Regions from separate parts of the Mesobacillus sp. AQ2 genome, predicted to be linked through region 3. Evidence: riboswitches for the same ligand, from Rfam matches in the RefSeq annotation. Region 3 holds a riboswitch; each other region holds the start of a gene.
What was found. Region 3 has a riboswitch for preQ1 ahead of queC (7-cyano-7-deazaguanine synthase QueC). Riboswitches for the same ligand answer to the same signal wherever they lie in the genome.
Positions count from the first base shown of each region.

Region 1 (10,904 bases), 1.6 Mb from region 3:
ATTATGATTATCTTGGATTTATATTTGAGGAGGTAGTCAAAGTTGAAGAAGTTGATTTCTGTTTTTCCTGCAATTATTTTATTTTTTTTCACGCTTTACCCATCATTCCTGCCCGCTGTATCAAAGGTGGAAGCAGCAGGGACTGGGAATGTCGTCATCAATGAAATCGCCTGGATGGGCACGAACAACAGTTATAGCGATGAGTGGATTGAGCTTTACAACAATTCAGGTTCTGATGTGGTGCTCGATGGCTGGCAGCTCAATGCCACGGATGGTGCCCCGGCAATCAAGCTGAGCGGGACGATTCCGGCATATGGCTATTTTTTGCTGGAAAAGACAGATGACCAATCCGTAACAGGGATCCAGGCTGATCAGATTTACAGCGGCTCGCTTGGCAATACAGCTGAATATCTGAAATTAATGAATGCCGCAGGTGCTGTTATAGATGAGGTCGACTCATGGTATGCAGGTGATAATACGGCAAAAGCGACAATGGAACGGATTGATCCAGCTGTTGCCGGACTTGATTCGACAAACTGGGCGACAGCCAATGCAAGTTATGCCGATGGCCTTGGGACTCCAAAGGCCCTGAATTCAACGGCCACTGATGGCAGCGGTTCGGGTGGTGATGCCGGCGGAAATACAACTCCTCCTGAAACGCCAAGCGTTTGTGATGACAGGACGCAGCGCCTGAATAATGTTTCTGAGGCAGAAGGCGCGATGAATGTCTATTTTAATAAATGTGCTTTTCCGCAATATGCTTCTGCGGGGAACGAAGCGAACTATAATGTAAACTTTGAAGATATCTTAATCAAAAGATTAAATTCTGCAACAACGAGCATTGACTTTGCCACCTATGAAATCAACCTGCCGCGAGTGGTTGATACATTGATCCAGAAGGCGGCACAGGGTGTGGATGTGCGAGTGATTGCGGATTCCAAGGATGCAGCAGACCCGCATTACGCAGAACGATTTGAAACAATGCGGCTCTATCTTGAAAAAATGAAGCGCGGGCAGGATGCGGTCATTGGAACTGAGGATGATATTGTCATTTTTTCAGACTCACCTATGTTTGCCGTTGAAGACAGTGCCAAAAGAACAGAAAAGGGATTGCCTGCCGGCGTTACAGATATTGAGCAAGTAACTGTGACAGTTGGAAACAGTGATACTACTGGTCGGCTTTTTGTTGAAGCAGAGGAAAAATCGGCAGGAAGCTACTATGGGCCAGGAAACCAGATGCATAACAAATTCGCAATAGTGGATGATCGCTGGGTATTCACAGGAACCTGGAATTTTACCGTGACAGGCCTTTATGGTACTGATGAAAACATGCAGCAGGGCATCCTTGACGGCAACCAAAACCAGATTGTTGAAATTAACTGGCCACAGCTTGCCGGCATCTATGAAACAGAATTCAATGAGATGTGGGGAAGCAATGCATTGAATCCAGATCCAGTTGCTTCAAACTTCAGCACGCGCAAAACAGATAACACCACACATGTTTTAGATATCAATGGTAAGAAGGTTGAAATCTATTTTTCAGCTGGGGATAACGCTGTTGGCAAAATGGCTGATGTGATTCGGAATGAAGCTGACTTTAATACATACTTCTCGATTTTTGCATGGAGCGACCAGGCGTTAGCGGATGAATTGAAGAATAAGTGGGAGGGTTCCTATAATGATATGGAAGGAACCTTGACTGGATTTGATGTGAAAGGTTTGTTCGATTCGGATTTCTGGAACCAGTGGTGGTCCGCGAGTGTGGATATGACAGGGAGGACTGCTTCGCAAACCAGTGTGAACAATCCTAACACACGCTGGAACAATCCCGCACCAGTCTATGCGGATGCAGAAATACGCAAACTTCACAGTAAAACCATGCTGATTGACGCCGATACAAACAGTGACCCTACTGTCATCGTCGGATCGACGAACTGGAGCAACAATGGAAACAATGTTAATGACGAAAACATGCTGATCATTCACGATGCAGCAGTTACGAACCAATTTCTTCAGGAATTCAATGCCCGTTACGTCCAGGCTGGCGGAGTATTGCAGTAGTTTGAGTACAGCATGAGCAAGGAAGAGTTACATCATACAAGAAGGCAAAACGAGTGAAAACGTTTTGCCTTCTTTTTATTTCACTGCCTGTGGAGCAGGGGTGATGGACATTTGCTTTTCCTGACTTTTCTGCTGAACCGTTTATTTAAAATTATACCAACTTCTCAAGATTCACTCGTTTATGGATCGCAAGCATCACTGGGATGCCGACAGCCATTACGATGAATTCACCTGCGGCTGTTGTCAGCCATGTGAACCAGAACGGCAGCTGGAATGCTAGATTCAATTCAAGCGCAATCAGGAACATCGTGAAGGTGAACACCAGAGTATTCACAAACATCCGGCCGATGATATTCTTGATATATTTTGCAGTGAAAATCGTAATCCATAAAGAAATCACTGACTGGCCAACCCCAAAAACAAGGTCATAAGCGATCATGGGGGAAAAGAGCAGGTTTGTTAAAAACACACCTAATACAATTCCGAAGAAAAATTTTTTGTTAAAAACAATCAGGTGGTTGAACATTTCCGATACGCGGAACTGTACATTGGTAAAGCCGAATGGCTGGATAACTGCGGAAACGGCAATATACAATGCAGCAAGAATCCCGTTTCGGACAATCATTCTCGTATTCATTTTCATCTCTCCTAGTTTTTTTACGTGGGATGGTTACGAACCACGATATTTAAAAGCCAAATTTATATTATATAGGATGAAAGACCTTCTCACAATGGCATTTTTCTAGAATAGCAGTTTGGGACTTGGACTCTGGTTAAGATAGGGTTTATCTCAGCTTAAAGTATCTTTGATTTAAAATAATACCTGCGATTGGTATAATTTAATGCAACTGGGAAGGTAAAATGACCTGTAAAAATTGAAGTACCTGGAAAGGGGATATAAAAATGTTTAAAAGAGATATAAAAAAGCATTGGACCGTTCAATATGAAGAGAGGGTCATGCCGCATGTGCAGGCAGGAATGGTACTGAACCCGCAAGACTGGAGGGAACTGGACCCGTTCATTCTAATGGCGGAGGACTGGTTCAAGCGCGGAACCTTTTCCGACCATCCACATCGCGGCTTCCAAACGATTACGTTTGTCATTGACGGCAGACTGGAACATATCGATAATCATGGAGGCCACAGCATCCTGGAGGCAGGGGATATCCAGTACATGAACGCCGGCAGCGGAGCGAGGCATGCCGAGGAGGCGGTGGAAAACGACATTGCCCATACGCTGCAATTATGGCTGAATTTGCCTGGAGAGCTGAAAGGCACAACCACTTCTTATCAGAATGTATATAACGAAGAGGCGCCTGTTGTCCCATTCGATGGCGGCACACTGAAGGTCTACTCAGGAGAAACCGCGGGTGTAAAGGGACCGTTGGAACCATTGGTGCCATTTGCTTTATCTGAAATTCGCCTGTCAGAAGGTGCTGAATTCACATATGAGCTTCCAGAGACACATAATGCGTTCCTTTATGTACTTTCAGGTGAACTTGAAGCTGGTGAAAGCAAGACCAACCTAAAGAAATCTTCAGCAGCAACTTTAACTTACAATGATGTTGGCAAAGGCTTAAGCGCCCTATCTTTGAAAGCGAATAAGCGCTCAAGAGTTTTGGTTTACTCTGGCCAGCCAATCAAAGAGGAAGTCGTTGCATACGGTCCATTCGTCATGAATTCAATGGAAGAAATCCGCCAGGCATACCGGGATTACCAGGAAGGGAAATTTGGCGGGGAAGCGAAGTAGCTGTGGTGCAAACTTTAAAAATTTTTATTTATTTTTTCGTGTCGAATAAGTATGATAAAAGTAGAATTAAAATCCGATAAAGGCAAATCCAGGGAAACCTGGGGACGCAAAACTACAGGGGCTAAAGTCATGACCATGCCAGCCAGTTGCCGAAGGTTCACATAGTCGATTTATGTGTGCTGCTCTTCGGACAGCACTTTTTTGATTTTAATTCCAATATATTAGTGGGGGAAATTGGAATGAAAAAGTTTTTCGCATCAACAATTTTGATCGGGTTGCTTGCTTTTGGTACGGGAGTATCCGCAGAGGAAGTTATTGAAACTGCAGATCCCGGAACGACACCAGACGAGTTTTTATTTACGTTTGATCAATTATTTGAAGAATTGAAGCTTTTAATTACCTTTGATGATGAAAAGGAAGCCGAGCTGCTTTTAGAGTTTGCGAACGAGAGGCTGGCTGAGGCGGCAGCTATGTCAGAGGAGGAAAAGACAGAATTCGTACAAGAGGCGTTAAAAGATTATTTAGAAACGCTTGAGGAAGCGCAAGAGAAGGTCACGGAGGTCATTGTTGAAGACGGGACCGATTCCGATGGAGAAGACCGGCTGACAGAAGAGTTGGAAAATGCAGCTGATCTTGAGGAAGGGCTTACCGAAGAACTCGAAGATGAATTGAAGGAAGAAGTTGAAGAAGCAACAGAACAAGCAAAGATCGTTGCTAACGTGGTAAAGGATCTTGATCAGGATACGGTAGCCCAGCTGCGTGAACAGGAGTTGGGTTATGGACAAATCGCACAAATCTTCTGGCTTGCAGAGGCAGCTGGCAAGACAGTGGAAGAGATTGCCGTTTTATATACAGAGGAAAAGGTTGGTTTTGGAAAGGCAGCCAAGCAGCTGGGTGTCCATCCTTCACAGTTGAAAGGACTGGCAGCAGGTAAAAAAGAATCTTCAGTCGATGAAGAGACTGATGCAGATGATAGTGGTGAAATTTCAGAAGATGAAGGCTCCTTAGAAGCAGAACAGCCTGAAGAAGAAATGGAAACTGAGGAAGGAAATGTGGAGACTGAATCGGCTGACCAGCAAGTTAATATTGCAGCCGCTACAGTTGCCGGCACGGTATCGAAAACGACTGCTTCAAAAGTAGAAGAAAAGAAAGTAAATGCAGAAAAGAAGGCGGAAGAAGCCGCTGTGAAGGCTGCTGAGAAGAAAGCTGAAGCTAAAAAGAAAGCGGAAGAACAAAAGCGCGAAGCAGAAAAGAAGGCTGAAGAAAAGCAAAAAGAAGAATCAGCAAAAGCTGAAGAGAAGCGTAAGGAAGAAATGAAAAAAGCTGAAGAGAAGCGTAAAGAAGAAGCGGAAAAAGCTGAAGAGAAGCGTAAAGAGGCAGTAAAAGAAACAAAGAAGAATAAAGAAAAGCAAGAAGATGACGAAGTGGAAGACGACGAGCAGGAAGATGATGACAGCCACGGTAATCCAAACAATGAAAAAGAGAAGAAAAACGGAAAGTAAGTTTACAGGTACTATTCGATAGAGGAAACCGATCCGCTTAGAATATTTGACTGTATTCAAGTTTTTATGTACGATGATAGTATCAAAATGAATAGTTCTCCTAAAGGGGAGTAGCTTTTACAACAGAGTCGTCATTCCGGAGGTCACTCCCGGCTTTGTTGGCAACAATCGTTGTTAGCAAGACCTTTGCCAAATATGGTGAAGGTCTTTTATTGTTTTCTTACCTTCACCAGGGCAGGTGAAGGTTTTTTTATTATATTTTCGGTTGCGCTAAAGCCGTTCCGTAGTATATAGCCCGAAAAAGCTCCCATAGGAAGATTTGAGTCACATAAAAAGGGAATATGTGCCCGGAAAAGTGCGAACGTGAGGATTTAGGTCACATAAAAAGGAAATATGTGCCCGAAAAAGCGCCGGTAGGAAGATTTGGGTCACATAAAAAGGGAATATGTTCCCGGAAAAGCGCCCACAGGAAGATTTGGGTCACATAAAAAGGGTATATGTGCCCGAAAAAGTGCCCACAGGAAGATTTGGGTCACATAAAAAGGGAATATGTGCCCAAAAAAGCGCCGGCAGGAAGATTTGGGTCACATAAAAAGGGAATATGTTCCCGGAAAAGTGCCCACAGGAAGATTTGGGTCACATAAAGAGAGAATATGTGTCTGAAAAAGTGCCCAGGAAGAATTAGGGGAAAAATATTTGATAATGGCACCTTTTTAGAAACGACACAGAAGCATTTGCGAACTGTTAACATAAATTGAAATATCGGAGTGTAACGCTATTGAAGTGAACATCTTATACAGATGAATGGTAATAAAAGTGAATTGACCATAATAGGGTCCACGCACGATGAATCTAAAAAAGTTAACGTTATGGAGGAACAGCATGTTATTAAGAAAGTATATGTCACTGCTAGGAGTAGGCTCCGCCCAGATCGACCTTATTTTAAAGAAGGATGTTCTGACCCCAGGAGATTCTGTGCATGGGAAGTTTTTGATCAAGGGCGGGACGGTTGCACAGGAACTGCAGCAAATTGAATGTATTCTTGTCATGGTTGATTTAAAGACAGAACAGGAAGAGACACTGGATAAGGTCTTAATCGATGTAGAGACAAGGATTCAGCCTGACGGGGATGATGTGGTTCCATTTACTTTCCAGCTTCCGACTGATGTTCCCCCCTCCAACAAGCATATTTCTTATCACTTTAAAACAAAGCTTGTATTCAAGCAGGGAATAGAAAGCTGGGATGAAGACATGATTAAGGTCGTGAAAAAATGAACTGAGACGCGGAGATTAAGTGGGATTAAGTATATTAAGTATATTAAGAAAGGGGCAGGGAGCATGAACCAATACGAACATCTGGCAAAAAGTGTTGTTTATTCAGTACGGGGATCAAAAATGGTTTTGGTTCATAAAGACCCAAGACTTAAGCTGATTGGAGAGGGCAGAAGTGCTTTCGCGTTCCTGATTAAAGGCACGGATTTGGTTTTGAAAGTTTTCTTTCCACAGTTTTGCAAGATTGCCGCAGAAGAGGCAGCAGTATATCAGCAGCTTGCAGGAAGCAGGTTTTTCCCTAAGCTTCATGAATCAGGAAGTAATTATCTGGTTATCGACTTTGTCCGTGGGTTGACGCTCTATCAATGTCTGGTAAATGGAATACCGATTTCTCCGGGTCATATTGAGGAAGTCGATCATGCCCTTAATCTGGCCAGGGGAAAAGGTCTCAACCCGTCCGACATCCATCTGAGGAACATCCTCATCACACCTGAAAATGACATCAAGCTTATTGACGTGGCAAGATTTCGGCAGACGAAGGAATGCTCTCAATGGAAGGACTTAAAGACGGCCTTTTATAAATTTTATCGCCATGAGCGATTTCCTAAAAAGTTGCCTGAACCAGCAATGGATTTAATTGCATTTTTCTATAAAAAAGGATTGCTTCCAACTATTAACTAATAATGGCAGCAATCCTTTTTATAAAACTACATAAAATAACTATAGTGAGAACAGCACCAGGTTCAAAAACTTGTCCTGTATTCCTATCCTGCGTTATGATGGTTTATAACAGTGTAATTTGGAATATTTGAATTTGGATATATAGATGATTATTGTCATAGAACACATGGAGGAATCGTTATGACCAAGGAACTGCAAGCCTTAGGAGAAGCCATTATTAGCAGGAAGAATCAAATCGCAAAGTCTGTACATGAAGACAGATATTCTGACAGGGTCTTAACTGAAGCACAGAAATATGACTTTGGTAAAATTGAACAGCAAATTCTTGAAGTCAGGGCAAATTTTGTTGGACTGTTCGGGGAAGCTTTAATTGAGCATGAAGAACCGAAGATCGTGTTCGAAAAACTTACAAACTGGGGAAAAGAAACCGGTGAATATATTTATAAGCTAGGTGCCTCTCTTGATGAAGCATTAAAAGATACCACCTATTATCGTGAACATATTTGGAAAGTAATTAGGGAAGAAGCAAAGGATATGCCTGCTTCTGTCTTCTTTGATGTATTGGATGTTATTGACCCATTGATGGATCATGCGATTTACAGCTTCAGCCTGACATTTGTTGAAGCACATCAACAGAGTCTTGAAAATGCCAAAACGGCTTTGCTTGAGCTTTCAGTACCAGTTGTTCCTTTAATGCCTGGAGTCGGTGTCCTGCCTCTTGTAGGTAATGTTGATACAGAAAGAGCTCAGCTATTGATGGAAGAGACACTGGATCAGGCAGTAAAATTAAAGCTGACCCACCTAATCTTTGATGTCTCCGGCGTCATGATTGTAGACACCATGGTTGCCGATCAGCTGTTTAAAGTCATCAGTGCCCTTTCACTTGTTGGCGTAAAAACCATCATGACCGGCATTCGTCCAGAGGTTGCCCATACAATGGTGACGCTTGGACTGAACCTGGAAGGAATCATGGTGAAGTCAAATCTTCATCAGGCTTTCAAGGAAATCCAGCACTTACAGAATGCATAATGAATGAAAAGCTGCCTCAGCAGCTTTTTTTGTTTGATCAGATAAGAAGGATTATCCTCATCAAAAAGAGAAAATGAAAGTAGCCTGGAGAAAAAGTGTGACTGGGGGAACAGAATATGGCAGAGATTATTTATCGTGATGTGGAAGAAAGAGATATACCAGAGTTATTCGACCTTATGACTCAATACATAGTTGATTTTTACAAGAAGCCGTCTCCCGATGAAAAAGAACTGAAAAACCTGATCCAACACCTTTTGGAGCATCCTGAAGCTGGTTTGCAGTTTGTGGCTGAAAAAGAAGGGCAGCTGCTGGGGTTTGCCACTTTGTATTTTACCTTCAGCACTTTGCAAGTTAAACGCGCAGCCATCCTGAATGACTTGTTTATCAAAGGATCTGCCAGAGGAGAGAAAGTGGGAGAGCAGCTTTTTAAAAAATGCCTGTCCTTTATAAGGGAAAATGACTTTGCCTATATGACATGGGAAACGGCTAAAGATAACGTTGCTGCCCAGGGGCTGTACAATAAAATGGGCGGGAAGCAGTCTGACTGGCTTGTTTATGAAATAGAATAAGAAATAGCTGTTGAGCAAGACATGCTTTTCCGAGTCGTATTTCGTGTATTTTACTAGATTAACACCTATACTATAGTGTGAAATAATCAACAGGAGGGATTCAGGTTGCAAATTGAAATGTGGACTGACTTTGCTTGACCATTCTGCTATATTGGCAAAAGGCGTCTGGATGACGCTATTAAACAGATTGACCACCCGATTGAAGTAACGTACCGCTGCTTCGAGCTTGATCCGAACATGGAGCGGGATATAGATTATAACATGTATGAGGCGCTCGCAAAAAAATATGGAATGAGCATTGCCCAGGCAAAAGCGAGCACGCAGAATATGGTGCAGATGGCCAAAGAATCAGGCCTTGAATATAATATCGATACACTGATTTTGACCAATACATTCGATGCCCATCGTTTGACGATGTTCGCGAAAAAGCATGGATTAATGGCTGAGATGACGGAAAGGCTGTTGCGTGCCTACTTTACGGATTCTAAGCATATTGGTGACCATGAAACATTGGCGGACTTAGCAGTGGAGGTCGGACTGAATCGCGAAGCTGTAGAGAAAATGCTCGCAAGCAATGAAATGGCCGAAGAAGTACGTGCTGATGAAAGTACTGGCCAGCAGTATGGAATCACAGGTGTGCCATTCTTCCTGATCAACAAGAAATATGCAATCACTGGCGCTCAACCTACTGAGGTCATCGTCCAGTCATTGAAAAAAGTCATTGCTGAGAGTGAAATCACTGTCTTGAACAATGATGATGGAATGATTTGCGACGACGATGGTTGTGAAATTCCAAAGAAATAGTCAAAAAAGAACTAGTCTCAGATGGCTAGTTCTTTTTTGTTCCTAAATAAATTCGACAATTTCTTCGATTGGCAGTCTAGTCGTCTTATGTCCAGGTGCTGCTGCCTTGCCCAGGGCGATCAGCAGGGATGGCATATAACGATCTTCAATGTTGAACTTTTCGATGAATTGCTGCCTGTTGAAGCCGCCCATTGGAACAGTATCATATCCACGGGCTTTTGCAATCAGCATAAGCTGCATTGATACAAGACCGGCATCAAAGGATGCGATGTTTTCTCTCATGTCAACAGGAACAGAAGGGTATAATTTGTTAGAGTTCTCAATCATTATGCCCATTGTTGCTTCGTCCATATAACCAGCTTCGAAAGAACTGCGGTACACTTGTTCACTATTACGATACATTTCCCTGTCACCAAGAACAGCAATGACTGCCGATGCAGTTTCCACCTGTTCCTGATTATTGGCGATTGCCCTTAATTCCTTTTTGACAGCCTCGTCCTGGATTACGAGGAACTTCCATGGCTGCAGATTACTTGAAGAAGGAGCTAGAGCAGCTTCTTTTAAAATGTCTAATAACTCTTCGCGGGAAATTTTAAAATTCGGATCATATTTTCTGACTGACCGGCGTTCACGGATTACCGTGGATAGGCTTGTCTCGGTTGAGTTCATATTGATTCCTCCAAAGATGTAGTAGGTTACTATTTGTAAGCAGTATATAGATTACTCCTGGAATGAGTAGACGTCAAATATACTGTTTCAATTTGAGTATCAAAAACTGATCTTTTGGGTGAATCGAGCAGCTGAACTGACCGGATAACGAATAACTTATTTCATTCTTTCTAATACCAGGTCGTGCCATTCTTTTGTTTGCCTCGGATCCTTGCTGTTGATGAATATCTTTTCTTCATCTGCTTCAATGTATAGATATGGCGGTGAATCTTTGTGGATAAATAACAGACTGCTGCCGTAATGTTTTACTTTGAATTGGCCCTTTGCTAAAGTCGCCAGTCCGAAGCCATTTTGTTTCCATGTCACTTCAGGCATTTGATCTAAAAGTTCAACTTTCTGTACTTCAGAGAAGTTCCACTTTCCGCCGTACATCCCTGTGATTTCAAAAGAGTCGGTATGCTCCGTCAGCTCGAAATCCTGATATCCAACATAAAACAGTCCTGTCAAAAGACCGAGTGTGGCAACTGTAATAGCAGAGCTGATGATATAGCTTCGTTTTCTTTTTTCC
Region 1 is NZ_CP126080.1:1,050,655-1,061,558, forward strand. It holds gene QNH36_RS05180 (phospholipase D-like domain-containing protein) at 43-2,061, shown strand; gene QNH36_RS05185 (QueT transporter family protein) at 2,213-2,698, opposite strand; PreQ1 riboswitch class I at 2,704-2,748, opposite strand; gene QNH36_RS05190 (pirin family protein) at 2,965-3,810, shown strand; cyclic di-GMP riboswitch class I at 3,882-3,964, shown strand; gene QNH36_RS05195 (DUF5667 domain-containing protein) at 4,050-5,312, shown strand; gene QNH36_RS05200 (sporulation protein) at 6,195-6,587, shown strand; gene QNH36_RS05205 (protein kinase family protein) at 6,651-7,265, shown strand; gene QNH36_RS05210 (STAS domain-containing protein) at 7,446-8,294, shown strand; gene QNH36_RS05215 (GNAT family N-acetyltransferase) at 8,411-8,863, shown strand; gene QNH36_RS05220 (DsbA family oxidoreductase) at 9,014-9,667, shown strand; gene QNH36_RS05225 (nitroreductase family protein) at 9,710-10,336, opposite strand; gene QNH36_RS05230 (DUF3784 domain-containing protein) at 10,493-10,904, opposite strand, start outside.
Region 1: another riboswitch for preQ1. It lies ahead of QNH36_RS05185 (QueT transporter family protein); the one in region 3 lies ahead of queC (7-cyano-7-deazaguanine synthase QueC).

Region 2 (10,904 bases), 960 kb from region 3:
GAATTGATCCGGGGAAAAACTGGCCGTGTGTATGGCAGCCTGATGGGTCTGCTGACCGTATTGAAAGGTTTGCCTTTAGCCTATAACAAGGATATGCAGGAAGATAAAGAGGGAATGTTTGATACAGTCAAGACAGTCAGAGGCTCCCTGAAGATTTTTGCTGGGATGATCAGTACGATGAAGGTTAAGAAAGAGAAGATGGAAGGCTCTGTAAAAAATGACTTCTCCAATGCAACGGAATTGGCTGATTATCTAGCGGCTAAAGGAGTTCCTTTCAGGGAGGCCCATGAAATCGTCGGCAAGCTTGTGCTGACTTGCATACAAAAAGGCTGTTACCTTGCGGATCTCCCGTTAGAGACATATAAAGATATGAACCCTTTATTCGAGGAAGATATCTATCATGCATTGAATCCGTATAATGCGGTAGAACGAAGGAAGAGTGCTGGAGGCACCGGTTTTTCACAGGTCGAGGTTCAAATCGGAAAAGCAAAAGCGTCCATTAAAATGTAAGAAGCACGCAGCTTTTGCTGCGTGCTTTATTCATGATGGTAATTAATCATTTTTGTCTGTTCTAACAACCAGGACATCACAAGATGCATAGCGGGTAATATGTTCAGACACACTTCCTATAAAGAAGCGTTCCACTGCGTTCATTCCTGTTGCCCCGCAAATAATCAGGTCGGCGTTGTATTTTTTCGCAACATCCTTCGCAATCTTGACCTTGGGTGAACCATAATCGATTTCGTAGCTTACATCTTTAATGCCGGCATCGGTTGCCTGTTGTTTGTAGCTTTCCATCAGCTCAGTGGCAAACTGGTTCGCACGCTCAGAGATTGTGCGGTCATATGCCTCAACAGTGGCAAATGTGCGCAAATCGATGATATGGGTCATGACCAGTCTGGCATCGTTCCTTTTTGCGATTTCAATGGCTTTCTTGAAAGCCCATGCTGCTTCTTTAGAACCATCAACGGCAACTAAAATATTCTTATAATATAGCGCCATAGTTCTCGCCTCCTTTACCTATATTATACAACAGTTTCCTTGGTATAGCTGTGACAATCCAACGAAAACTATAAATGCAAGCATCACATCAAAGGAGGAACCAATATGGATAAAAAGGAGAGACAAGGCCGGTCATCCTATGATTATGATGACCAGGGTATTATGCAAGTCAGCCAGCAGATCATGGATTCCTACAACAGCGGAATAGTACCCCAGGAACAGATGAAAGCAGCCGCAGAAGCCGATGAGGAAATGAGATAGTTTTTAGGGAAAACAGCCTGAAAGGTCCTGCAAATTATAGAAAAAGTAGTAAGGGCTTGCTAATCTAGTGTTCTTAGCAAGCCTTTGACTTTTAAAAGGATAGCAATTTTTTTGCAAACGGAAGATGGCTGCAGTTGGAATAATGTAAAAGAGAGTGATTTTAAAAGTTAACCGTCAATATGAAATATAATTAAGAGAGATAATATCTTTAATATTCAGAATAGTATATTTTAGGGGAGTTCATACGAATTGTTTTGCCAAAAGCTCTTTTTTCTACTAAAATGAAAGTGTTTTCAATCTTGTTTCTTTTTACTTTTTTCCACTTCTTTTAAAATAGTATGAAGAAGCAGCTTGAAATGGAAGAGCAATCTAATACATAGGAGGTATGCAAGAATGCGTATCGGTGTACCTAAAGAGATAAAGAATAATGAAAACCGTGTGGCGATGACGCCTGCAGGAGTCGTCAACCTTGTGAATTTCGGGCATGAGGTTTATATCGAAACAGGTGCCGGAATCGGCTCAAGTTTTACGGATGAGGATTACAAAGCTGCTGGCGCTTTAATCGTCGAGAGCGCTCAAGAAGCATGGGCACAGGATATGGTCATGAAGGTTAAAGAACCTCTGCCAGAAGAATACGGATATTTCCGTGAGGGTTTAATTTTATTTACATATTTACACCTCGCTCCAGAACCTGAGCTGACAAAAGCATTGATCGAGAACAAGGTAGTCGGTATTGCTTACGAAACAGTTCAGCTGGCAAACGGCTCACTTCCATTGCTGACGCCTATGAGTGAAGTGGCTGGCCGTATGTCCACACAAATCGGCGCTCAGTTCCTTGAAAAGGTACATGGCGGAAAAGGAATCCTTCTTGGCGGAGTTCCTGGTGTACAAAGAGGAAAGGTTACCATTATCGGCGGCGGTGTAGCCGGGACGAATGCAGCGAAAATGGCAGTCGGACTTGGTGCTGAAGTTACTATGATCGACTTGAATCCTGACCGTCTTCGCCATTTAGACGATATTTTTGGATCTGATATTACAACTTTAATGTCCAATCCTTTGAATATTGCTGAAGCAGTTAAAGCTTCTGACTTAGTGATCGGTGCTGTGTTGATTCCTGGCGCTAAGGCTCCTAAGCTTGTGACTGAAGAAATGATTCAGTCCATGAACCCGGGATCAGTCGTTGTTGATATCGCGATCGACCAGGGCGGAATTTTTGAAACAACTGACAGAATCACGACTCACGACAACCCAACTTATGAAAAGCATGGTGTTGTGCACTATGCAGTTGCCAATATGCCTGGAGCAGTTCCACGGACAAGCACAATCGCACTGACAAACGTAACAGTGCCTTATGCTGTGCAGATTGCGAACAAAGGGTACAAGAAGGCTTGCCTGGATAATGAAGCGTTGCTGAAAGGAATCAACACGCTTAATGGCTATGTAACATACCAGGCGGTCGCTGAAGCGCATAACCTTGTATATTCTGAAACAAAAACATTATTGGAACAAATCTAATGATTCACTGAGATCCGGAGCCAAGCATCCGGATCTTTTTATATGGGCCAATTTTGGACAAAGCTGTTTAAAATCTTTCAATTTTAGCGTATATTATTTATGGGATACGGGTTCTTTAATGGAATGTCCGTGATAAATTGTAACTTGAGGAGTGTCATGATGGAAAAAGTACTTGTTTTTGGCCATAAAAATCCTGATACAGATACAATCTGCTCTGCGATTGCGTATGCAAACTTAAAGCAAAAGCTTGGTGTCGATGCAGAAGCAGTCCGACTGGGCCAGGTCAATGGAGAAACTCAATATGCACTAGATTATTTCAAGGCTGAGGCACCTCGCCTTGCTGGAAGGGTTTCTGAAGAAGTGGACAAGGTCATCCTTGTCGACCATAACGAACGTCAGCAAAGTGCGGAAGATATTACTGATGTACAGATCGTTGAAGTAATTGACCACCACCGTGTGGCCAATTTTGAAACAAGCGATCCACTTTATTTCCGTGTTGAGCCAGTTGGCTGCACAGCGACAATCCTGAACAAGATGTACAAGGAAAACAATGTTGAAATTGATAAGAACATTGCCGGATTGATGCTGTCTGCAATCATTTCCGATTCCTTGCTGTTCAAATCACCAACCTGCACAGACCAGGACGTGGCGGCTGCTCGTGAACTGGCTGAAATTGCTGGAGTGAATGCAGAAGAATACGGCCTTGAAATGCTGAAGGCTGGCGCTGATCTTAGCAGCAAAACGATTGAAGAGCTCATCTCCCTTGACGCAAAGGAATTCCAAATGGGTGAGTCAAAGGTTGAAATCGCCCAGGTGAACACAGTGGACGTCAATGATGTTCTCTCACGCAAGGTGGAGCTTGAGGATGCATTGAACAAGAAAGTGGCTGAGAAGAAGCTTGGTTTATTCTTGCTGGTCATCACGGATATTTTAACAAATGATTCTGCTGCACTTGCGATTGGTGAAAAGGCTTCAGCAGTCGAAGAAGCATTCAATGTGACGCTTGAAGACAATACAGCGACACTTAAAGGCGTCGTTTCCCGCAAGAAGCAAGTCGTTCCAGTACTGACAAACGTATTGGCTAAATAATCGCCAACAAAAGAAAACCGTCCATGCCAAATCGGCAGGACGGTTTTTGCTTTTTTGGGGGTCAGATAAACCCATCTTGGCTAAGCGAATCTCTCAGATCTTGCAGTTGCTTTTTTCAGCTTGAATGTAATATAGGCAAAATAGACAAAAGCTGCAATCGAGAAATAGATCCATGCTTGCGCTACCTGATCAGTCTTCCATAGGCCGGTCATGGACAGCAATGCCGGGAAAGTCAAAGTCAGCCATGACTGAACCATTGCTACCTTGCCGACGTACGCATCGATTTTTTTGTTTATTCCCATCGACAGGAAGAACAGGAACCAGAGATAGGCCCACATCAGCCAAGTAAGCGTATTGACGATGTCTCCAAAATGGATATATGCAACGAATGCGTAAATAAGGGCTATGACAGCCACCCAAAGAGAGTACCAGCCCAGTCCGCTGCCATCAAGGTCCTTCAATATGGTCATGCCAACATATAAATAAGTAAAGCCAAACAGAAAGATGCTGGCAAGACTGTATATAGTCCAATTGCTTTGGTCAGATGCGATGATTAAATAGAATGGAACGATGACCTGCATGGCTCCGATAAATAAATTGAATACTGCTACACTTTTCGCATTCGCTTTTCCCAGAAGCATCAAGCTGTTCAGGAAAAGTGCTGCGCCTGATAATAATAAACCTGCGTCTCCCATGATGTATGCCGTCCTGATGAATGGACGGCTCTTTCCTCCTTTATCGAGCAGCGATAGATTAAATAAGAAAGAGCAATTCCAAAACCCTATTTTCGAGGATGAAAGGAATTGCTCCTTATGTTAACTTGCAGCTATTAAACCATTTTCTTCGACTGATCGACTTTGTCCATATCCTTGGATGTAAAATATCCCGGCAGGATCTCATCAATTGTCGTTTCCTTCACATCACCGTTCAGGTTCGAAAGATAGATTTTAGTATCCTCAGTCGCAAATTCTGCAATAACCTGGCGGCAGGCACCGCAAGGAGAAACAGGACCTTCAGTATCAGCGACTACTGCAATCGCCTTGATTTCTGTATCACCCTCGGATACAGCCTTAAAAATGGCAGTTCTTTCGGCACAGTTTGTCAGTCCGTAAGAGGCATTTTCAATATTGCAGCCAAGATAGACATTGTCATTGCTCGTAATGATTGCTGCGCCAACCTGAAACTTAGAATATGGAACGTATGCTGTGCTTCTTGCTTCTATAGCTTTTTCAACAAGCGTCTTTTTATCCATCGTCCATTCCCCATTCCCAAATGGTATTTTTGTTGCTTAGTATGAAGAGTCAGAAGACAATCCGTTGACAATTGCTACGCCAGAGCTTGCACCAATTCTTGTTGCACCAGCTTCGATCATGCTTTGTGCATCCTCAAGGCTTCTAACGCCACCTGATGCCTTAACGCCGATATCAGGGCCCACTGTTTTTCTCATCAAAGCGATGTCCTCCACAGTTGCTCCTCCTGTTGAGAATCCTGTAGATGTCTTGACGAAATCAGCTCCTGCACTAACAGAAAGCTTGCAAGCCATTTCTTTTTCCTCATCAGTAAGAAGGCAAGTTTCGATGATCACCTTAGTCAATGCTTTGCCTTTTGCTGCGTCAACAACAGCTTTGATATCTTTTTCAACAAGGTCATACTGCTTGTCCTTCAAAGCACCAATGTTGATGACCATGTCAACCTCAGTCGCGCCATTTACAATTGCATTTTTTGTTTCGAATGACTTTGTTTCAGAAGTTGCAGCTCCAAGAGGGAAGCCGATTACTGTACAAACTTTTACACCTTCAGCATCCTTAAGAATTTCAGCAGCAGTCTTTACCCATGTTGGGTTAACACAGACAGAAGCGAATTTATATTCTTTTGCTTCCTCAGCCAGCTTTACAATCTCTGCTTCAGTTGCATTTGCTTTAAGCAATGTGTGATCAATCATACCCGCTAAATCTTTAATCATATAATTCATTCCCTTTCCAAAAAAATGTAATGAAACGCTTTCATAATGAGCAAAAATATATAGCACAAAGTTATTATGTGTTACTTACATGAATAATATATCAGGTGGTTGAACAAATGTAAATAACCTAATGAACATATGTAAAAATAAAAACTGGAAATACACGGGATTGTCATAACTCCTTTTGTCTTTGTAAAATTTTCTTTTGACTTTAACAGGACATTTCTTTATAGTGGCAATATAAATTGAATACAAATCCTGCATCGCGGGAGAGGTTCATAGCGGACACCCTCTATAAAAAACTATGGATTTGAATAATTTCAACCATATCCATGAGGATGTGGTTTTTTTATTAGCAGGGTTTTCGGCCTCGTTTAGCGTTTGCGGACATTAGTGGAGGCTTTATAATGGCAGGAAGAAAAGATGAGGAAATGAAAGATTTGACGTTACTTGGAAACCAGGGGACCAAATACTTATTCGAATACAGCCCTGAAATATTGGAAACCTTCGAAAACAAGCATCCATACAGGGATTATTTTGTAAAATTCAATACACCGGAATTTACGAGCCTGTGCCCGATCACAGGACAGCCGGATTTTGCTTCGATTTATATCAGTTACATCCCGGATAAGCTGATGGTAGAAAGCAAGTCCTTGAAATTGTATCTGTTCAGCTTCAGGAACCACGGTGATTTCCACGAGGATTGCATGAACATCATCATGAATGACTTAATCAAGCTGATGGATCCAAGATATATCGAAGTCTGGGGAAAATTCACGCCAAGAGGCGGAATCTCGATCGATCCGTACACAAACTACGGAAAGCCAGGAACAAAATACGAGGAAATGGCTAACTACCGGATGATGAACCACGATATGTACCCGGAAAAAGTCGATAATCGCTAATTAGGAAAAAGAGCAGCTGCAGATGCTGCTCTTTTTTAACTGGAAAAAAACACGGATTTTTTCCAACTCGCTACAAAAATTCAAAAGTCGCTATATAAAAAAGAAAGTCGCTATAAAAAAGAAATTTTCGCTATATAAACAGGAAAGTCGCTATAAAAAATTTTTTCGCTATATAAAAAAGGAAATTTCCGCTATAAAAAATTGAAACTCGCTAAAAAAGAAGCTTCCTCAATGAAAATCAAAAACAAACCGCCTGGATCACATGACAGCAGGCGGTTTTTGGGCTTATTTTACGATACAAATACCAATTCTTTAGGGTATTTCGTTAAAATTTCAATTCCATCCTCGGTGATGACCACATCATCTTCAATTCTTACGCCCGCGACGCCTGGCACATAGATTCCCGGCTCTGCAGTGAACACCATTCCTTTTTCCATTAGTAATGGATTCGTGCTAGTCAATGATGGATACTCGTGGACGCTGACTCCGAGTCCGTGGCCTAGGCGGTGCGGGAAGTAGTCGCCGTATCCCGCTTCTTCAATCACTTTGCGTGCAGCAAGGTCAACCTCTGAGCAGGCTATGCCGGCACGAGCTGTATCCAAAGCTTTCAGCTGTGCTTTCAACACGGTGTTGTAGATTTCTTCCTGCTGTTTATTAATCTCGCCATAGGCAACGGTCCTTGTGATATCTGAGCAGTAGCCATCCATCACAACGCCAAGGTCGAATAAGACGAGGTCGCCTTTCTTGATCTTTGTCAGCCCTGGAGTGCCATGCGGAGCTGCAGCATTCTTTCCTGTGAGTACCATTGTTGAAAATGACATTTCTGTAACGCCTTTTTTCTTCAATTCATACTCAATTGCAGCAAGGACATCCAGCTCGGTTTTGCCTTCCTTGATCTCGCTGACTCCTGTCTCAATCGCAAAATCAGCCAGTTCACAAGCTTTTCTGAGCTTTTGCAATTCTTCTTCAGTTTTCACCATCCGCATCAGGCGCAGTTTTTCCTCTGCTGAAACGAATTCACCATTGCCTACAAGTCCAGTCAGCTTCTCATAACGCTCGACATTCAGCTGTTCCTTCTCAATTGCAATCTTCTTGATGGAAGAAATACGCTTCTTCATCGCATTGAAGGCAAGTTCCATTGAATCATCTGTGTCGCTGTAGCCAAGGATTTCAAGCTCCCATCCGGCATTCTTGGCATTTTCCTTATCCATAGCCGGGCAGATCATGAAAGGCTCAGCATCCTGGAACACGGCAACAGCCAGTAATCTTTCGTGTGGATCGCTTAAAAATCCGCTCAAATAAAATACATTATCAGGGGATGTAATAAATGTGACATCCACATCATTGTCCTTCATCCATCCTGATAACGCAGCCAATCTTTCAGTCATAGATATTCCTCCTCTATATGTACATCACACTATGAGAGTAGCAATTACCTGGTCAAAAGTAAAACTTTTAATGATAAGAGTTGTTGGGTAAAAAGAAAATGGAAGCAGGAGATTGTCAAAGGGTGTTGAAATAGTTTATTTATATGGCTGATTTTTGCAAGGTTTCTAACGTGATTTTTGTGAAAATAGCCCAATGAAAGGAGCGATAATATGAAAGTATCTTATCACGGCCATTCTGTTGTTAAAATTGAATCGAATGGGAAAACCATCCTGATTGATCCATTCATTACTGGAAATGACCTGACCGATCTGAAGGTGGAGGATGTGAAGCCAGATGTGATTATCCTCACCCATGCGCATGGAGACCACCTCGGGGATACCCTTGAATTGGCGAAGAAACATGATGCTCTGGTAATCGCCAATTTCGAAGTCGCTACATATTTAAGCTGGAAAGGCCTGAACACACATGGGATGTCGATTGGCGGCGCGTATGAATTTGATTTTGGCAAAGTCAAGATGACCCAGGCCTTCCATGGAACAGGTATGGTCACGGAAAACAATGAAGTGATTTATGGAGGCATGCCTGCTGGCATCCTGTTCATGGCAGAAGGAAAAACAGTGTTCCATGCGGGCGACACTGGTCTGTTTTCTGACATGAAGCTGATTGGCGAAAGGCATCCAATTGACCTGGCATTCCTGCCGATTGGCGACAATTTTACGATGGGACCAGAAGATGCGGCACTGGCTGCTGAATTTCTAGGCGCAAAGCAAGTTGTGCCAATCCATTTCAATACGTTCCCGCCAATCAAGCAGGATCCCCATGCCTTCGTAAAAATGCTGAAAAACAATCAAGGTCGTGTCCTTGAAGCGGGAGAAGCGATCGAATTGTAATACCCATGGCTGCACAAAATTTGTGCGGCTTTTTTATTTACCATGCTTTTTTCTGCCTGTTAAGCATAGATATGAATTAAGACAACCTATAGGAGGGCAAGAATGAAGAAGAACCGTTACTTATTGTACCTGCTGTTATGCGGCGTCATGCTTTACATCGCATTGCCGGAGATTAATCTCCAGGCGGGAGGAAAGGAAGCCCTGTTTGCAGGCTCCTGGCTGTTTCTCGCTCTGCTGGTTTTTGCCGGGAATCTGGCGGCTTTCTTATACACGGCGAAAAAGAAGGCCGGCACAGGAAGCGGAAAAATGGGAAGCAACCAGAAAAGAAAATCGCGCGTCTACACTGGCTGATTTTAATCGGCCAGTTTTTCTTTTTAAGAGTATCATTCTTCTAAATTATGGCCTTGACCCTAATACAATTGAATCAAACCCTTTAAAACCTTATAATGTAAATGGATAGAGCTACATTGAACGGAAAATTATGATAAAGGGTGAAAGTCTTGGCAACTAAGCATGAACAAATACTTCAATATATAGATGAATTGCCAATAGGTGAAAAAATATCGGTGCGCCAAATCGCCAAGGCACTTAACGTAAGCGAAGGAACTGCATACAGAGCCATAAAGGAATCGGAAAATAAAGGGTATGTCAGCACGATTGAACGTGTCGGCACCATCAGGATTGAGCGGAAAAAGAAAGAAAATATCGAGAAGCTTACGTTCGCAGAAGTCGTCAACATCGTTGATGGACAGGTCCTTGGGGGACGCGGAGGGCTTCATAAAACATTGAATAAATTTGTCATCGGGGCGATGAAACTGGAGGCGATGATGCGCTATACGGGCGCGGGCAACCTGCTGATCGTCGGGAACCGCGATAAAGCGCACGAGCATGCGCTAAGAGCCGGAGCAGCCGTATTGGTGACTGGCGGTTTCGATGCCGAGGACCATGTCAAAAAGCTGGCCGATGAATTGCAGCTGCCGATCATCTCAAGCAGTTATGATACATTTACAGTCGCGACGATGATCAACCGTGCGATTTATGATCAACTGATCAAAAAAGAAATCATCCTTGTCGAGGATATCCTTACTCCGGTAGCCGAAACGGTTTTCCTTAAGGCGAATGACACTGTATCAGATTGGTATCGCCATAAGGACGAAACGCTGCACAGCCGTTTTCCTGTCGTCGACCACAATATGAAAGTGATTGGGATGATCACTTCAAAGGATGTCATGGGCCATGAACAGGATACCTTGATCGAGAAAATCATGACGAAAAGCCCAATGACCGTCAGCGGGTCGACGAGTGTTGCTTCATCTGCCCATATGATGGTGTGGGAAGGAATTGAGGTATTGCCAGTTGTTGATGATGGAAACAAGCTTCAGGGCATCGTCAGCAGACAGGATGTATTGAAAGCCCTTCAGATGGTCCAGCGCCAGCCGCAGGTAGGGGAGACGCTGGACGATACAGTGACGAACCAGCTTGTCCTGGCAAAAGGAAAAACCAAGGATGAAGATATTTTCCGCTGCCAGGTGACTCCGCAGATGACGAACCACCTTGGGACCATTTCATACGGTGTTTTTACAACCATCGTGACAGAAGCAGCGAACCGTGTGTTGCGAGGATATAAAAAAGGTGACCTGGTCGTTGAGAATATGACGATTTATTTTATCAAGCCTGTACAAATTGACAGTGTCATAGAAATTTATCCGAAGGTTCTCGAGGTAGGAAGGAAGTTTGGGAAGGTCGATATTGAAGCCTTCAATGACGGAGTTCTTGTCGGCAAGGCGATGATGATGTGCCAGCTGATCGACAGACATTAATAGATTAAAAAGCCGATCCGTGATTAATCTGTACCCCTTGTAAAGGACATTTTAAAAAAAGGCTAGGCTT
Region 2 is NZ_CP126080.1:3,618,543-3,629,446, reverse strand. It holds gene argH (argininosuccinate lyase) at 1-510, shown strand, start outside; gene QNH36_RS18300 (universal stress protein) at 553-1,002, opposite strand; gene QNH36_RS18295 (hypothetical protein) at 1,108-1,263, shown strand; gene ald (alanine dehydrogenase) at 1,657-2,778, shown strand; gene QNH36_RS18285 (manganese-dependent inorganic pyrophosphatase) at 2,938-3,867, shown strand; gene QNH36_RS18280 (AmiS/UreI family transporter) at 3,948-4,562, opposite strand; gene QNH36_RS18275 (cytidine deaminase) at 4,697-5,119, opposite strand; gene deoC (deoxyribose-phosphate aldolase) at 5,156-5,830, opposite strand; PreQ1 riboswitch class I at 6,096-6,142, shown strand; gene queF (preQ(1) synthase) at 6,238-6,735, shown strand; gene QNH36_RS18260 (M24 family metallopeptidase) at 7,026-8,123, opposite strand; gene QNH36_RS18255 (metal-dependent hydrolase) at 8,334-9,014, shown strand; gene QNH36_RS18250 (hypothetical protein) at 9,117-9,365, shown strand; gene QNH36_RS18245 (CBS domain-containing protein) at 9,515-10,834, shown strand; one part of gene QNH36_RS18240 (IS3 family transposase) at 10,897-10,904, opposite strand, start outside.
Region 2: another riboswitch for preQ1. It lies ahead of queF (preQ(1) synthase); the one in region 3 lies ahead of queC (7-cyano-7-deazaguanine synthase QueC).

Region 3 (10,904 bases):
AATGTCCATCACACATACATCCGGTTTTATCTCTTTGGCCAGTGCAACTGCTTCCTCCCCGTTGCTCGCTTTGCCAACGACTTCCATATCATCTTCAAGACTCAGCAGAGACCCCAATGCCCCCAATAGCATGCGCTGGTCCTCGGCAATGACAATACGTATCATAGCTGGTCCTCCCTATCGGTTTGCTTCAATACTTTAGGTATTTTAATTTTAAGATTCGTACCGTTATCTGAAAGAATATCAAGTGTGCCATTCACAAATTCCAGTCGTTCCCTCATGCCCTGTAGCCCGCTGCCCTTGTAGAGGTCCTCTTCCGTAATATTGCCGACTCCATTATCGCTCACTACAGCAGCAAGTTCATTTTCTGTTTGCCGAATGGAAACGCTGCATTCTGTTGCTGAACTATGTTTAACAACATTCGTAACTGCTTCTTTAAGGCACATGCTTAGGATATTTTCAGAAAGCAAAGATACGTTGTTGAGATTAAAATCTTCTTCATTTCCGACAAACTTGATTTCCGCTGCTTTTAAAATCTGTTTGATGTGGATGAGCTCGTCACGGACGCGGATCCCTCTCATTTCTGCCACCATTTTTCTTACTTCATTCAGGGCAGTCCTTGCCGTCTGCTGAACATCCTTTAATTCCTCTTTTGCCAATTCGGCATCTTTATTGATCAATTTGCGGGCTAAATCACTTTTCAATCCGATTAATGACAACTTTTGGCCAAGAGTATCATGTAAATCCCTGGCGATCCTTTGACGCTCTTCAAGCTTAACAAGTTCCGAAATTCGCTTATTTGCATCCTCAAGCTTTTCTTCGAGCTCTCCTCTTTCATTTTTGTTATGAATGCTGAAAGGAAGCAGAATCACACTGATCCACACAATCACAATGATAGGAAGCTGTTTTATAAAGAACTCTTCCTGGAGGACGATTTCAAAATTGATGACAATCGATGTCCCTACCAGGTGAATGAAATATAAAACTAGAAACGGAATACGGTCTTTTATATTCCCAATAAAATAAACAATAAAAAATGCAAAATAAACATAGCTGAAAAGACTTGCAGATGCAATGGAAATACCGATCAGGATACACGTCCATAGGTATACTGTCCATCCTCTTGAGACAAATGCGAGCCAGTATACGAGAAAAAACAGCAGAGTCAGGATGATTCCTGCCGCTTTCCCAGCCATAGTTGGCATCTGCCAAATGAAGTAAAAGGGAAGAATACCGAGTATAGTCCATATGTATGGGGAAATTCCTGTACTTCTAAGTGAATTGAAATACCTTTTAAACATATAAAAACCTCTGCTTTATGATTGCTGATTCTATTCTATCATAATGGAAATGGATATAATTACAAAAAATTACTCCCCTGATTCAAGATGCCTTTATACATCCAGAATTAGGGGAGCGAGTTTTATAGTTCCGGTTTTGTCTGAGTCGTCAACTTATTGCTTTGCTGCAATGCTTTCATTTCCCTGAAGCTAATGAATTGCTTCTTTCGTTCGTCCCAAAGACGGAAACGCAAGGAAGTCAGGCTGGTTGAAATTGTGATGGTCGGCACATTCTGCAATGGCTTCGTATTATTATGAACTTCTTCAAGCTTATAGTTCGGGACTCTAGGGCTTAAGTGGTGAACGTGGTGGTAGCCAATATTTCCAGTGATCCACTGCAATACTTTTGGCAGCTTGTAGTATGAGCTTCCTTCCACGGCAGCTTTTACATACTCCCAGTCTTTATCCTCTTCAAAATAAGAATCTTCGAATGTATGCTGTACATAGAACAGCCAGATGCCAAACATCCCGGCAATGAAGAATATCGGCCCTTCTACCATTAAGAATGCCTTCCAGCCAATTGCCCAAATCAGGAGGCCAGAAATTCCAAAAATCAAAACATTTGTCAAATAAGTGTTAAGGCGCTCCTTCGTTCTGGCACCTTTGCGGTTAAAACGGTTCTTGAATAAAACGATGTAAATTGGCCCCAATACAAACATTACGAATGGATTGCGGTACAATCTGTACGCAAGCTTCTGCCACGCAGGAGCAGCCATATATTCATCGACTGTCAGCACCCAGATGTCGCCAGTTCCGCGTTTGTCCAAATTGCTGCTGGTTGCATGGTGGACAGCATGGTCATGGCCCCATTGGCTATAGGGAAACAAAGTCAGTACTCCGGTGAGGGTTCCGACAACTTTGTTCGCAGTACGGTTTTTGAAGAACGAATGATGCGTGCAGTCATGGAAGATGATGAAGATCCTGACCATGAAACCAGCAGCAGCAGCCGCAAGCACAAGTGTCAATCCATAGGAAATCGACAGACTTTGATAGGCAAAATACCATAATGCCAAAAATGGAATGACAGTGTTGACTATTTGAATAATACTCATTTTAGTGTTTGAATTTTCATAAGGGGCGACCTGTTTTCTAAGTTCTTTTGCGTTGTTAGTTGTCATCTTGTTCAATAATTCCCCTTTCGGATTTCTTAGTTAATTAAATTATAAATAAGGGAAATGGTTTTGTGCAGTAGCAGGTGTCATGTATGACATATGATAAATGTCATGTTTCGTTTTGTTTTTACAATAAAAAGGTTGGAATATCAAGGATTTATGATTATTATCTGGTACTAACATTTACTAATAATTTTTTCTATGTAGTTGGTTTATTCCGCTTTTGATCTCTTATCGAATATTCCTTCACCCAGCCAAAACTTGTTCGATCATTTCCGGTGCCATCAATCATTTCTGTCAAAGTTGGCGGATACGGATTTACCCTTATATGTTTAACCAAATTTTCAAATGTGAAATTATATTTCAAAGAATCACAAATAGACATCCAATCTATAATTGTTTCGCTCTTAACTGTCACTACCGGATAAATATATTCGATTAAAGCCAATAGTTTTAAACTCTCTTCCTTCGTCACTGTTTTCTTCACCATCCTTCAAACCCACAGTAATTCATTTTTTCCATGCTGGCCGTAAAGATACATAGCAACTTGAGCTTTATCAATGTAGAATGAGATAAAAAGCTGTCCTGGCGGGTGAGAAAATATGAAGCATGCAATTATTACGGGTTCCTCAAGCGGATTTGGAAAATTGATCGCAATTGAACTGGCCAAATCAGGCTATCATGTGACTGCCACAATGAGGAATCTAAAAAAGAAAGATCATTTGTTGGAGCTTGCAGCGGCTGAAAAAGTGACAGATCAGATTCAATTATTTCAGTTGGATGTTACGATTGATGAATCAATCCAAGAATTCAAGAGGTTCGTGCATTCACTGGATTCAGTAGATCTGCTAGTCAATAATGCCGGCTATGCACAAGGTGGCTTTTCAGAAGAACTTGAGGTGGACACATATCGAAAACAATTTGAAACGAATTTTTTTGGAGTGATTGCTGTCACTCAGGCCGTCCTCCCTTTTATGCGTCAGCAAAGGTATGGAAAAATCATAAATATGAGCAGCATCAGCGGAAGGTTTGGATTCCCAGGCCTGTCTGCCTACGCAGCATCGAAACATGCTCTGGAGGGATACAGTGAAAGCTTAAGGCTGGAGTTAAAGCCTTTTGGAATCGATGTAATTTTGATTGAACCTGGTTCCTTTAAAACGGATATATGGAAAAGCATTGAAGCAGTTCCAATGCATGACCAATCACCATATGAATCCTCTATGGAAGCGATTATGAAAGAACTAAAAACCGCTGATGCCAGTTATGGGAATCCTCAGGATGTTGCCAGGCTTGTTTCTGGAATTGCATCCGTAAACTCCCCGCAATTGAGATATCCAATTGGTAAAGGCATCAAGAATACCTTGTTTTTAAAAAATCTTCTTCCGTGGAAAATGATTGAAAAAATCGTTATTAAAAAATTGAATATGTAATCCTCCCAGCAGATTCTTTTCATAAAAAAGGTGCCCGATCAATAGATTGGACACCTTTTCTCTAGTTAGACATTGCTTTATTGTTGAAAATATGATTGATTGGATTAAGCAGCATGGCACCGATTCCCTGAATGATGGTTTTTACGATGACCTGGCCTAAAATCGCAGCAGGGACGGCTTCCCATGGCAGGAAGTTTGCTCCTAAAGGACTCAATCCTAGCACGACGAATATGATTGAGTCCAACAGTCCGCCAACCAATCCGCTATAGAAGATTCTCCAGCTCATTGGCAGTTTTAGCCTCGTATAAATTTCAGTATCGGTCGTCTCAGCAACAGCAAAGCTCAAAGCCGAAGCGAATACAATCCAAAGAGTGTCACCAAGAATCGAAGAAACAATTGCTGATAATACAAGAGCCAAGCCAATGAACATGTATGTTTTCGCTCGGCCATACTTATTTTGGACAAGGTCACGGAAAATGAATGTGGCTCCTATCAATAATGTACCCATCGGCACAATGAACATACCAAACTGAAGTGGTGCAAGTGCCGCTGTAATCACGTTGGCAGTTATAATTGAAATCAAGTATAAAAAGATTCTCATAATCTTACCTCCTGTTTATTTAAACCCCTCTTTTATTTCCCCAAATATACACATGAAGCTGCGGCAGAACTCTTACATTCTTCATTTCATTATCATTCATCACTTTGTCAATCAGCCATTCATACTTATCGACCAATGAAACCGCAAGCTCCTGGCGGTTTTCGGTAACAATATCATCATTCCCTACCTGCAGATAAAAAGATAGTGCTGGATATCGTGTATGCACCATTTTAGCGTAATCATAATCAATGTCATCAAAAATTACGACCTTCAGGCTTACATTTTGTAATGCGCCTTTTTCAGCCAAACGATCTACAATTTTATCCAGGACATAAAAATCAGTTTTCATCCCTGAACTAGGCGGTTTTGGCGACAGGGTCAGCGCTTGAATATCCAGGAACCAATCCTGCCATTTGCTGCCCTGGGTTTCCAGGCATATATTAATATTTTTTTCCTTTAGCAAATTAACAAGACTCGACAAGTTTTTCAGTAACGCTGGATTACCTCCTGAAATCGTAACATATGAGAACCCATCTCCACCTAGTGTTGTGAGCTCATTCCAAACTTCTATTGCATCCATTTGCCTGATTAAATCATTTCCGGACCCATCCCAAGTAAATGCTGAATCACACCAGGCACATGAATAGTCGCACCCTGCGGTACGTACAAACATTGTTTTTTGGCCTACTACCATTCCCTCACCCTGGATGGTCGGCCCAAAAATCTCCATAACGGGAATCTTACTCAATCTTCATCCACTCCCGTCTTGCTACTGCATAGCTTGTAGGAGTTTCATAGAGTCTGACGAATTCAACCCTAGCTCCGTCATACAAGTGCTTTCTGTTTGCCAGAGCATTTGCCATTTGTTCATAAATCCAGACAACCATATTTTCAGCCGTCGTATTCATCGGCGGCAAGGTTTCATTCAAATATCTGTGGTCAAGGTATAGTTCTATTTCTGTCTTCCAAATATCCTTTATGTCACCAAAATCAATCATTAGACCGCGGGCATCAACAAAACCACTCAGACCGAAGATGACTCTATACGTATGTCCGTGCAGATTTTTGCATTTCCCATCATATTCATGAAGATGATGGGCGGCATCAAAGGTAAATTCCTTGCTGACAAGGACACGTTTTGAGTGATATTTTAACTGTCCTCTTTTTATATCTTCATCTATTTTTTGAAGCTGGTCGACAATTCGGAAATCGCACATCATGACTCAGCTCCTTCCAGGAACTCATCCAGTCCTTTCTTCCGCAGCCTGCAGGCAGGGCATACCCCGCATCCATCGGCGATGATCCCGTTATAGCAAGTCAATGTCTTTGTCCTGACAAATTCCATTGCGCCAAGATCATCGGCCAGCTTCCATGTTTCCGCCTTATTCAGCCACATTAAAGGTGTATGGATGACAAAGTTATCATCCATTGAAAGATTAAGGGTAACATTCATTGATTTTATAAAAACATCCCGGCAATCAGGGTAGCCGCTGAAGTCCGTTTCACAAACACCTGTTACGATGTGTTTTGCGTTGATTTGACTCGCAAGAACACCAGCAAATGATAAAAACAATAAGTTCCTACCTGGAACAAACGTGGACGGCAACTCCCCGTCCTCTCCATCTTTCACTTCAATTTCGTTCCGGGTCAATGCGTTTGGCGCTAATTGGTTCAGCAGTCCCATATCGAGGATATGATGCTTGATTCCAAGTTCACTTGCAATGTCCTTCGCACAGTCAATTTCTGTCCTGTGACGCTGGTTGTAATCAAATGTCACTAATTCAACCTCTTTAAATTCTTTTAAAGCCCAAAACAGGCATGTTGTACTATCCTGCCCGCCACTGAAAACGACAACAGCTTTCTCGTTTTTCATAAAAAATTCTCCTTTACAACGAAAAAACAGCACCACTAAGACAGCAGTACTGTTTTCCCTTAGTTTTTTTGAGAGGGTAGCTAGAACCTCTTCCGTATAGACGGAATATGTAATTTTGACTTATTCATTTTATCATACATTTTATAAAAGGAAAGCTAAATTTATACCGTCATTTTTTTGTTTTCACCAGGTGCTCTTGCCTGAATCGGAGAGCTGACCACTTTGAGTCTATGGAGACATTGCTTACAGCTCTATAATCAGATAGTTCGCTTACGATCGCAAAAAGAGAGTCGCGGTTGATGTCTGCTTTAACCTTTGAACTCTTCTTCGGGAATGCAATCCAGAAAACTGCATCTTCCTTTAAAGCTTCCAGCGCCTTTGGCAGCCACGCCCTGACTTCGTCACTATTATTCACGAACAAAAGTAAGAAATTATTTTTATCACTCTGCTGTTCACCTTCCACCCCTAAGCGGAATCCATCTGGTGCATTCAATACCAATGTATTGCCTTCTTTAAATCGCAGCTTTTTAACTATTTCATCCATAAAGAACATTCTTTCAGTTTAAACTATTCATTTTATTTATTAAAAATTACAACGGGTTAAGAACAAACGACTAGCACCATTCTAATTGTTAGCACCTCCTCTCCGTACATGAATAAAGTGAATGTAGAGGTGATGAATCTTGCCGGAGTGGATTGTGATTTTTTATCCAATAAATTTTTTATCAGCTTATATTCTATATATCTATTTGTACAATCGTAGAATGTATATCGATTTACACCTGGGCAGGAATATAACGATGGTGGCCGCCGCCGGATTAGCGCTGGGAACGGGGCTGATTTTTATCAACTTATATCCTTTACACTTCCTGGAGGCCGCGTTGCTTTCCGTGATTATTGGAGGTTTATCAGGTATTCTATTTGGAAATCTATTTAACTTCAAAACAATATTGACTGGATATCTAATTGGTTTAATCATGGGATTCACGGCACCGATGGCAGGAACTGCCGCTTCTGAAGGGATTTGGTACCTTCTCACGATTGAGATCATTATCATCAGCTGTTTTTGCATAGCTGCCTTCACAATTTACAAAGCTTAAATTCCATTTGAAAAGCTTATTTTAAAACAACGACGTGGTTTTGACAGCTTTTCGCTCGCGACCATCTAACCTGTCAAAATAACGATGGATTCTTGACAACTTTTCGCTCTACACCATCTAACCTGTCAAAATATCGATGGATTTTCGACAGCTTTTCTCTCTACACCTCACAACCTGTCAAAATTACGACGGATTTTTGACAGCTTTTTGCTCTATACCTATAAACCTGTCAAAATAGCGCCGGGTTCTTGACAGCTTTTCTCTCTACACCATATAACCTGTCAAAATAACGATGGATTCTTGACAGCTTTTTGCTCTATACCATATAACCTGTCAAAATAACGATGTATTCTTGACAGCTTTTCGCTCTACACCTCACAACCTGTCAAAATTACGACGGATTTTTGACAGCTTTTCGCTCTACACCTCACAACCTGTCAAAATTACGACGGATTTTTGACAGCTTTTTGCTCTATACCTATAAACCTGTCAAAATAACGATGGATTCTTGACAGCTTTTTGACCTATACCTATAAACCTGTCAAAATAACGATGGATTCTTGACAACTTTTCGCTCTACACCATCTAACCTGTCAAAATATCGATGGATTTTTGACAGCTTTTCGCTCTACACCTCACAACCTGTCAAAATTACGACGGATTTTTGACAGCTTTTTGCTCTTACCTATAAACCTGTCAAAATAGCGCCGGGTTCTTGACAGCTTTTCTCTCTACACCATATAACCTGTCAAAATAACGATGGATTCTTGACAGCTTTTTGCTCTATACCTATAAACCTGTCAAAATAACGATGGATTCTTGACAACTTTTCGCTCTACACCATCTAACCTGTCAAAAAATCGATGGATTTTTGACAGCTTTTCACACTACTCCTTCAAACCTGTCAAAATTACGACGGATTTTTGACAGCTTTTTGCTCTACAACTATAAACCTGTCAAAATAACGACGGGTTTTTGACAGCTTTTCACACTACTCCTTCAAACCTGTCAAAATAACGATGGATTTTTGACAACTTTTCTCTCTACACCATCCAACCTGTCAAAATAACGACGGGTTTTTGACAGCTTTTCACACTACTCCTTCAAACCTGTCAAGATTCAAAAAGGCTGAGAATAAGCAATCTAAATCAGTCAATAATATGGCTGCTTTTTCATCTAATTGAAAAACCATCAAATAATCTGCCACCGTATTCTTCTAATATTTCCTCCGCCAATTTTATGATCATTTGCTTGTTTCCGGTTTTGTAATATATTTCGAACGATCCAATAAATCTTTCAGTAAATTCAGGGTCAAATCTTATTAATTCCCTCACTACCCATTTTGACTTGCCGATCCACCGTTTGTTGGTCCTTAAAATAAATTCTTGAAGTTGGTCAGCCAAACCATTGGCAATGAAGAGTTCTTCTGCCTTATTATTTGTCCCGATGAAATCATCCAGAGTATCGGTGATGAAATATCTCTTGAACTCGATCTCTTTCAGCGTCCATTCGGCAGGACCTTCTTCAATGATACTTTTCGCTTCATCGATTATTTCAGCCAGTAATTCATTATTTCTGATGACCACTCCCTCAGCAACCATTCTGGGCAAACTGGGCCTCGCCCTGCTAATATCGTTTTGAAAAAACTCTCTGCAGGTGTGCAGATTATGTACAAATACTTCAATTGGCCACCCATATGCGACCAATGACTCTCTGTATGCTGAGGGAATATCTTTTATAAAGACCACCATATCCAAATCGGAGGTTTCGGTTGCTTCCCCCCCTGGTTACACTCCCGGCCAGAAGCGCTGCGTCACAGTCAGGAAACAGGTCATCTATGAATTTCTTGGCTGTGGCAAGTGGAGATAGTCCTCTTTTCCCTTTCATGCAAATCCCCCCTCGAAAATAATGTATAAAGGTATTATTATCCAATATTGAGTATTTGTCGATGTAGCATGGATGTTTTAATTGCTAACCTGAGTGGTATCTTACAATATACGAATAGTGGGATCAGGAGGATTTTACTTATGACCGTTTCATTAAAAAAATGGATATTGCCTGCTGGATTAGCAGTTATGTTGATCTCTGGATGCAGCAATGATGAAGCTGAACAGGGAGCAAAACAATTAGAAGAAGAAACAAAAAATGCCGCGAAAGCAACCGAGGAAAAGTCAAAAGAAGTCGTTGATAAAGTAAAAGAAGAAACACCGGGAATCATCCAGAACATGAAGGATACCTACAAGGAAGGTGAACAGGAAGTAAAGGATAACACCCTGCAGTCCGGAGATACGGCCACAGTCCAAAAAGATGCCTATCTTGCACTTTCAGCAGAAGCTTATGATGAACTTTATAAATTGATTGAATTGAATGATGTAGAAGGAGTGGACAAGATCGTAAAAGATCAAGATGTCAAGGAAATCAAGCAGGGAAGTGAAGCGGAAATAGTGGAAAGAGACCTCCGGCGAACAAAGGTGAAAATGAAGGATTCGGGCGAAGAAGGCTTTTTGCCGACAAATTTGCTTGAACCTGTGAAATAATCAAATTTAAGACCCTGAGGGTGATCAGGGTCTTTTTCACGCATTATTTTTCTAAAAAAGTATCAGGCATGACAACAGCCACTACTTCCCCTTTAGCACATAATGTTTCTCCAGCATATACTTCTGTTTCTACGCGATATTTCTTTGGATGAATCTCGCGGACGGTTCCTATTGCTTTCAATTCGATTCCATTAGGTGTTGGCTTCAGGAAATCGACATGAAGCGATGCTGTTACAAACCTTGGAGGCTCTGCCCCATTACCTGGTTCGTTACCATTTTTCCGATGCAGGTAGAGGGCAGCTGAACCAGTGCCATGGCAATCCACCAGCGAACCAATCAAACCGCCATATACGAAACCTGGTAATGCCATATGTTCTTTTTTGGGTTTGTATATTGTTATTGTCTTTTCACCGTTCCAACCTGTACGGAAATGATGGCCGTGTTCATTCATCCTTCCGCAGCCATAACACCAGGCAAAATCCTCTGGGTAATCATCCTGTATTGCATTCATCACTTTCTCTTCCAATTTGTTTCCTCCCTTATCAATCCTTATTCAGTAATAATTTCTCTATTCACGGTTAAATCCCTTTAAAAAGCAGGATTTTGCTAATTTCTTTCATTTCTTTAAAACTTGCTTTAAGGGTTCAATCTGTACACTAAAAATCTTTCATTCAGGTTGGGATCCGGTAATTCATATTCAAATACCAGTGCAAATGGTGTCTGCGACTCCAAATAAAAAATATAATCTTCCGATGGAAAATAAAGAATCAAGTCGATTTGCCTCGGTTCCCTTTCAAAAGATAACAGGATATTCTTAACTACCTTCATCATAATCTGCACTGTAAAAGGATTAAAAAAGTAAAATTTATTTTCATCAAGGGAAATTTCATAATCCTCTGCCAAAATGCAGT
Region 3 is NZ_CP126080.1:2,653,712-2,664,615, forward strand. It holds gene QNH36_RS13285 (response regulator transcription factor) at 1-165, opposite strand, end outside; gene QNH36_RS13290 (sensor histidine kinase) at 162-1,301, opposite strand; gene desA (Delta(5) desaturase DesA) at 1,424-2,458, opposite strand; gene QNH36_RS13300 (replicative helicase loader/inhibitor) at 2,652-2,942, opposite strand; gene QNH36_RS13305 (SDR family oxidoreductase) at 3,055-3,882, shown strand; gene QNH36_RS13310 (VUT family protein) at 3,944-4,483, opposite strand; gene queE (7-carboxy-7-deazaguanine synthase QueE) at 4,503-5,231, opposite strand; gene queD (6-carboxytetrahydropterin synthase QueD) at 5,224-5,700, opposite strand; gene queC (7-cyano-7-deazaguanine synthase QueC) at 5,700-6,356, opposite strand; PreQ1 riboswitch class I at 6,410-6,452, opposite strand; gene QNH36_RS13330 (hypothetical protein) at 6,526-6,900, opposite strand; gene QNH36_RS13335 (hypothetical protein) at 7,157-7,456, shown strand; partial or broken gene QNH36_RS13340 (nucleotidyltransferase domain-containing protein) at 8,629-9,343, opposite strand; gene QNH36_RS13345 (hypothetical protein) at 9,484-9,993, shown strand; gene QNH36_RS13350 (PaaI family thioesterase) at 10,037-10,504, opposite strand; gene QNH36_RS13355 (methyltransferase) at 10,630-10,904, opposite strand, start outside.